2 regions of the Paenibacillus hebaui genome follow, and region 2 is predicted to be linked to the other one. Evidence: riboswitches for the same ligand, from Rfam matches in the RefSeq annotation. Region 2 holds a riboswitch; the other holds the start of a gene.

Region 1 (3,416 bases), 600 kb from region 2:
GCCTGAAGTCAGGAATTCACCTTCCAAAGATTGTGAAATATCCTTCAGGAGCAGGGGAACACCGGCAAAAGGCTGTTCTTCAGGGCGTACCAAGCTGGCTTCTTGACGAGCACGGGTTTCATATGTACGAATGACCGCATTAAGCTGCGGATTCACTTCTTCCAGGCGTGCAAACGCTGCTTCCAGCATTTCGACCGGGGAAATTTCTCGTGATCGGATCAGTTCAGCCAAACCTACGGCATCATAGGAGGTATATGAGAATGAAGACATTAATATCGTTCCTCTCTGAATATAGTTCATCGTTTATTCCATATGTCATCGTACCATCGGAACAGACAAAAGACAAAAGACAAAAGACGAATAGTCGCCTGTGAACCAACTATGCAGCTCGATGTGAATAGCTAAGATGAAAACCAAGGATCGGAGGGTTAGGTGGTTCAAAGTTCGGATAGTCTTGATAGAAGGTTCGACAGATAAATGGAAGGTCCTATAGATAAATCGAAAGACAGATAGTTAAATAAGAGTAAGATCAAGCCGATGTTGATCATATATCCAATGATAGATTACAGATCAATCATTGGATATACGATCATTACTTACAAAAAAGCACTGCTCATCCATTTCGATGTGCAGTGCTTTTAGTTTTATATTTTAGCCACCAAACAATATATTCACTTATTCTGTTCGCAGCTTCGGTGCTGCATCAGCTGCTGTCGCTGAGCGTTCCTGCTGCCTGGAGATGGCGAAGAGGGCTACCCAGATCAGGATGAAACCAAGCAACTGCTCCCAGGTAATGAGCGTACGGAAGGCAATCCAGTTGACCAATACACCCGCCATTGGGAAGCTAAGTTCCGCGAGGGTTGCAACCGAAGCCTTGGTTGAGGACAGACCTTTATAATACAATAGAAGACTGAGCAAGCCTGGCAACAAAGCCTGACCGAGAATATTGAGGATCACAGCAGCCTGTTCACCTGTTCCGGATGGAAGTGTCCATGGAGCACCTTCGTTCCATGTCATAAAGATCAGGAGCGGCAGAGCGACGACGAAGCGAAGGGAAGTGACCGTTTCGTAACGCGCCTGACCAAGCATCAGTCGGCCCATAACGGTTGAACCTCCCCATAAGGCTGCGGCCCCCAGAGATAACAGGCTGCCTGCATGAATCCAGTTGTCCCATTGACCAAGTGGCAGTGTGAAGCCGAATGTAAGCAGGTACGTTCCTGCCAGAGCGATGAAGAATAATCCGCCGAAGCGACGTGGCAACGTTTCTTTCAGTAATAGTTTTGCCAAAACAATAGCGAAGAGTGGTTGCATTTTTTGAAGCAACAGCACGGTATTCGGATCATTATGTGTAAGTGCCAATGTGAATAATACCGTCGCAAGCGCTGATCCTCCCCATGATATAAAGATCACGGCAATCCAGTGTCGTGCGCGCAGGTTTTTCAGATCAGCCCGGAATTTCCACAAGACGGGAATGGCTATAAGGCTGACGATAACATGTTCGACAAGTACAATCTGTGTGGATGTCATCGTGTGAAGTAAAATAATGCGGAAGAGTGGATCGACACCCCATAGGGCGGCTCCCAGAACAACTAGCCAGAAACCGGTATTACTTCGTTCCTTGCGATAAACCGTTGATGCAGATGATGTTTTTTCCATATTCAGGACTCCTTCGTCAGAACACGGAATCTTCAGTTGGCAAAATCGACAAAATCCCCCGTATTGGCATAAACCAAATAAACGGGGGACTATCCAAGGACATGCGTCAGGAAAGAGGCCTTCCCGTGAACGGCATGTCAATGTGTTGATCTTCTCTCATCCGGACTGTACCGTCGGCCTTGGATTCACACCAAGTCAGTCGCTGAATGTCCTTAGTTAAGTACAAACAGCGAGTCGCGGGCTGGTTCCGTAGAACATCACCGCCGGTTGGGAATTGCACCCTACCCCGAAGATCCTATTCAATTCGTTAGTATGTTAAACAAGCTGTAACATTAATAAGTTCATCTTATTCCTGTAAGCGCTAGCAGTTCAAGTGTTTTTTTAGAAAACGATAGTCCAGCTTCCCTGCTGTCTGCGGAGAAGGACAATCTGACCCGCATGATAGGCGTCATGAAGCATCCAACGGGCAATTGCTTGTGCCCATTTATCTTCGGAGTCCATATAAGTAGCTTCAAGCTCGGACTCCTCTAATGCCGCCAAGTGATTACGCAATTGCTGTGCCAACTGAGCTGTATCCTCCATAAGCGTATTCCAGCCGACTGTATTGGAAGGATCGCCGGAATGCCCAAAAGTAGATTCGTTGGAGTCCGCAGCGGGCACAGAAGAAGCATTGCCCTGAATCCGACATAACAAGCGATGATTGTAGTAATACATATGGTTAACCAACTGCCATATGCTTAGTCCTCCTGAAGGTGGAATCCAGGCCGCTTGTTCTGCTGTAAGTCCTTCCAGTGCCTTCGATAATGGAACAATCCAATTACATTGATCCCAAGAGTCATCTTTCTGAATCAGTAACACATCTAATGCTGTTGTCCTCGTCATTGCTTCATTCCACTCCTTAAATGTAATTGTAGTGTAACTAGCTAAAATGGTTCAATAAGGTTACACTTAATATAACACATTAAAGACGTGGTGTAACCTTCTTTTATAATATAAGGTAGTTACAACAAAACGGAGGCTTGTATGGACAGATTATGGACTGATTTCGTAAACAGTGATTATCATGATTGGCGTGGTGGGGATCGATCGGAGGACAGGCTCGGCAAGTCGAGCTGGCAGCAAGACTTTCTGAATCGATGGCAGCTTCACGCACCCGTTCCGGCTTCCTCGGAAGATGAATTCATGATGAGAAACGTTAGAAATGAAATGCTGGCTCTGGGAGCCCGCCTATCATCAGGCATATCAATAACTGATCAGGAACAGCAGTGGTTGAACTCCATTATGGAAGCTGGGAATGTGAAGAGAAGATTAACCTCAACCGAGCAGGGGATAAAAATTCAACTTATACCAGCAGAAGCTCATTGGCTTCAGGTCATGGCAGAGGTTGCTGCTGATATGGCAATGACTTTGGTGGAGGGGGAAGGAAGAAGGATACGAATCTGCGATAATACGGATTGTCGCTGGATGTTCTATGATGATACCCGCAGCAGAACGCAGAAGTATTGTGATGACAAGATGTGCGGGAATCTGATGAAGGTCAGAAGGTTTCGGGCGAAACGAAAATCCCAAAATTGACCATATTTAACTACAGCTATATAATGTATATATACTAGCGAAAAAATAGTCATAAGCAGCACAGATTTGTATGCAGGGTGTGATCGTCTTTTAAATTATAATTAGATGGGAGATGTATCTTGTGCAGACAAGCTATCTGTTGAAAAATGGCTGTGTGTTATCGATGGATGCTCGGGTTGGGCAGT
Region 2 (3,416 bases):
GAAAGAGATGGTTCTCTCGTTCCAAGCGCTAACGAATCGACGAATAACGTCTCTGTGGTTCGTTAACCTCAGAACTTGTGCATGTTGGAGCGAATAGCGTGTGCTCGGTTCCTTATACCAAAATAACACTAACAAGGGGTATCCCCGTCATGTTTATGACTTAGGGGATACCCCCTTATTTTGCATCTATAGGGATAGATTTCGAAAAAAACTTGCTGATTATTTTGCGATCAATCCCATTTCGGTGTACACTAAGAAAAGTGCTGTAAAGCTTGGCCCAGGGTCAATGCGTTCTGGCACCATTAACGATGGTCAATACGAAAGGAGTCATTTACATATGGCGAAACAAGCGAAAATTAAATTGGCAAACGGCGGAGAAGTTCTGATCGATCTGTTCGATCAAGAAGCTCCAAACACAGTAGCAAACTTTGAGAAACTGGCTAACTCCGGCTTCTACAATGGTCTTACATTCCACCGCGTTATCCCGGGCTTTGTAGCTCAAGGCGGATGCCCTAACGGTTCCGGTGCAGGCGGTCCAGGTTACACAATCAACTGTGAGATCAACCCGAACAAACATGAGCGCGGAACACTTGCTATGGCACATGCTGGCCGTAACACAGGCGGAAGCCAGTTCTACATCTGCTACCAACCGCAACCACATTTGGATGGACAACATACCGTATTTGGTAAAGTAACCAAAGGTATGGAGTTTGTTGACGCTCTTGAGGGTAAAGATAAAATGGAAACTGTTGAAGTTGTAGAAGCTTAATCGGGATCTCTATATGCAAACCGTTTCGCAATATGCGAGGCGGTTTTTTATTACACTATAACTTATTAAAAGTTAGTATCTGACAAAAAGGAACAAAAAATAATTGATTTTTTGGCATTAAAGTGCTAACATCCAATTAATAACGCAACGATCCTTCAGGGCAGGGTGTAATTCCCTACCGGCGGTGATGCAGCGTGTGAGGATATCTATCCAGCATGATCTGCAAAGTCCGTGACCTGTCTGCCTATGGCAGATGGCTGATCTGGTGCAATTCCAGAACCGACAGTATAGTCTGGATGGGAGAAGGAGAGGGTGCAGCCTTCATGGGCTGCATTCCGCAGTAGTGTTGCTGCACAGAATGGACGAGATTCCAATTTGTGCAGGAAGACCCGTTTATTTCGGCAATCTTCATACATATGCCACACCATAGAAGCTCTTTACCTGTAATTAAGTTCATTAAGGTATGTGTCTGCTTTCACTTGCCTGAAATGAGATTTAGGGCGAAGTGTTGCTGGCACTGTATCAATAGTACTGCTGGTGACACATGTCTCTCATCATCCCCATCGAACGGTTTGTTCGACGGGGATTTTTTATTTGATATAGAACATGCCTCTCTCTGTTGGAAGGGAGGTCAATAACTTAGATTTTAAACCGTGGGGTGAACGGACTTGGAAATGATTAATGATGAATTTTATATGGCACTGGCTCTGGATATGGCAGAACGGGCACAAGGACAGACTGGAATTAACCCGGTCGTAGGATGTGTAATTGTGAAAGAAGGCCGCATTGTAGGTCTGGGGAGTCATCTGAAACGGGGTACGGGCCATGCTGAGGTACATGCACTTAATATGGCAGGCAGTGACGCTAAGGGGAGTACAGCGTACGTTACACTCGAACCTTGCAGTCATTATGGTAAGACACCTCCATGCAGCGAACGTTTGATTCACGAGAAAGTGAAACGTGTCGTAGTATGCTGCGAAGATCCGAATCCGCAAGTATCCGGCAGAGGCATAAGCATGCTCCGTCAACAAGGAATAGAAGTTGAAGTTGGCGTTCTAAGAGAGCGTGGAAGACGGATGAACGAAAAATTCATTAAATATATTACAACGGGTTTACCCTTCGTGACTTTAAAGACAGCTTCCACATTAGATGGGAAGATCGCTACCCGCAGCGGAGATAGCAAATGGATCTCCAACGAGTCTGCTCGTGAGATTGTGCATGCCCTTCGTCATCGCCATCAAGGAATTATGGTTGGTGTGGACACGGTAATAGCGGACAATCCGGAGCTGACGACTCGTATGCAGGTGGAAGGTATTAGCCCTGTACGTATCGTGGTGGATTCCAAGCTGCGTCTTCCTGTTGGTGCCAAAATGGTCAAGGACGGCCTTGCACCAACTTGGGTACTTACAACGGATGAGGCTAGCCCTGAAGCGGCTGAGCGTCTGGAGGCCTACGGTGTGGAAATTATACGCTGTGGTCCTGGACCACGTGTAGATCTGCTAAACGCACTCAGTAAGCTGGGTGAGCGCGAGATCGGTTCGATCCTGCTCGAAGGTGGGGGTACACTGAATGGGGCGATGCTCGAAGCGCGGTTAGTTGATCGGTTGCTTATGTTCATTGCTCCCAAAATCGTCGGAGGGTACGATACACCGGGCAGTTTCCGTTTCGAGGGTGTGGAACGCATGAATCAAGCGGTTCAATTGAATCAGCTGGAAGTTGAGCAAGTTGGAGATAATATCAGCATTGGTGGAATTCCGGTTTGGCCTGAATAGTAGAACTTTTTGGATAAAGAAATGAACAAGGGAGGCGGCAGCATGTTTACCGGTTTGGTGGAAGAAGTCGGTCAGATCCGGCGGATAGGTCGGAAAGGCGAAGCAATGGTCCTGAATATCGGAGCTTCCGCCATCATGGATGATCTGAAGATTGGTGATAGTGTGGCTGTAAACGGGGTATGCTTAACCGCGACAACGCTTGAGGGTGGAGGTTTTACCGCTGATGTGATGCCCGAAACGTATCGTCATACCAACCTCAGTCAGTTGCAATCCGGCAGCAGAGTAAATCTGGAGCGAGCCATGCTGTCAGGCGGCCGATTTGGCGGACATATCGTTCAGGGCCATGTCGATGGTACTGGCGTGATTGGCAGCATTACACGTGACCAGAATGCAGTTGTGTTCGAGATTAAACCTGATGACAGTCAGTTGTTCAAATATTTGATACCCAAAGGATCGGTTACACTGGACGGTATCAGTCTTACAGTTGTGCATACCTCACAGATGGCATTCACCGTTTCGATCATTCCCCATACCATTGGTGAGACTGTACTTGAAGTCAAAAAGACGGGCGATACGATCAATATTGAGTGTGATATTTTGGGGAAATATGTGGATCACCTGCTTCACTACGGGAAGGGACATCAGGATACCGGTGGAGGCAAGCCACGAAGCATCAGTGAGGATTTTCTCTCAAATCATGGATTTGCATAACGAACAATAAGCAAAGAAAATATAACTGAAATGGAAACTGGAGGTGGACGTATGTCAGATCAATCCATTCTGAACCCTATAGAGGAAGCGATTTACGATCTAATGCGGGGTAAACCCGTTATTGTTGTGGATGATGAGGATCGGGAGAACGAAGGCGATTTTAT

Evidence for each region. A riboswitch is a leader RNA that binds a small molecule or an ion and turns the genes downstream of it on or off. The one in region 2 is predicted to bind FMN.
Region 1: another riboswitch for FMN. It lies ahead of ACR32F_RS17760 (DMT family transporter); the one in region 2 lies ahead of ribD (bifunctional diaminohydroxyphosphoribosylaminopyrimidine deaminase/5-amino-6-(5-phosphoribosylamino)uracil reductase RibD).

The regions. Positions count from the first base shown of each region.
Region 1 is NZ_CP196836.1:4,025,127-4,028,542, reverse strand. Features, by position in the region: gene ACR32F_RS17765 (amidase) at 1-270, opposite strand, end outside; gene ACR32F_RS17760 (DMT family transporter) at 676-1,656, opposite strand; FMN riboswitch at 1,801-1,954, opposite strand; gene ACR32F_RS17755 (DinB family protein) at 2,038-2,538, opposite strand; gene ACR32F_RS17750 (CGNR zinc finger domain-containing protein) at 2,680-3,231, shown strand; gene ACR32F_RS17745 (amidohydrolase family protein) at 3,353-3,416, shown strand, end outside.
Region 2 is NZ_CP196836.1:4,622,090-4,625,505, reverse strand. Features, by position in the region: gene ACR32F_RS21015 (peptidylprolyl isomerase) at 338-769, shown strand; FMN riboswitch at 917-1,081, shown strand; gene ribD (bifunctional diaminohydroxyphosphoribosylaminopyrimidine deaminase/5-amino-6-(5-phosphoribosylamino)uracil reductase RibD) at 1,438-2,541, shown strand; gene ribE (riboflavin synthase) at 2,584-3,252, shown strand; gene ACR32F_RS21000 (bifunctional 3,4-dihydroxy-2-butanone-4-phosphate synthase/GTP cyclohydrolase II) at 3,304-3,416, shown strand, end outside.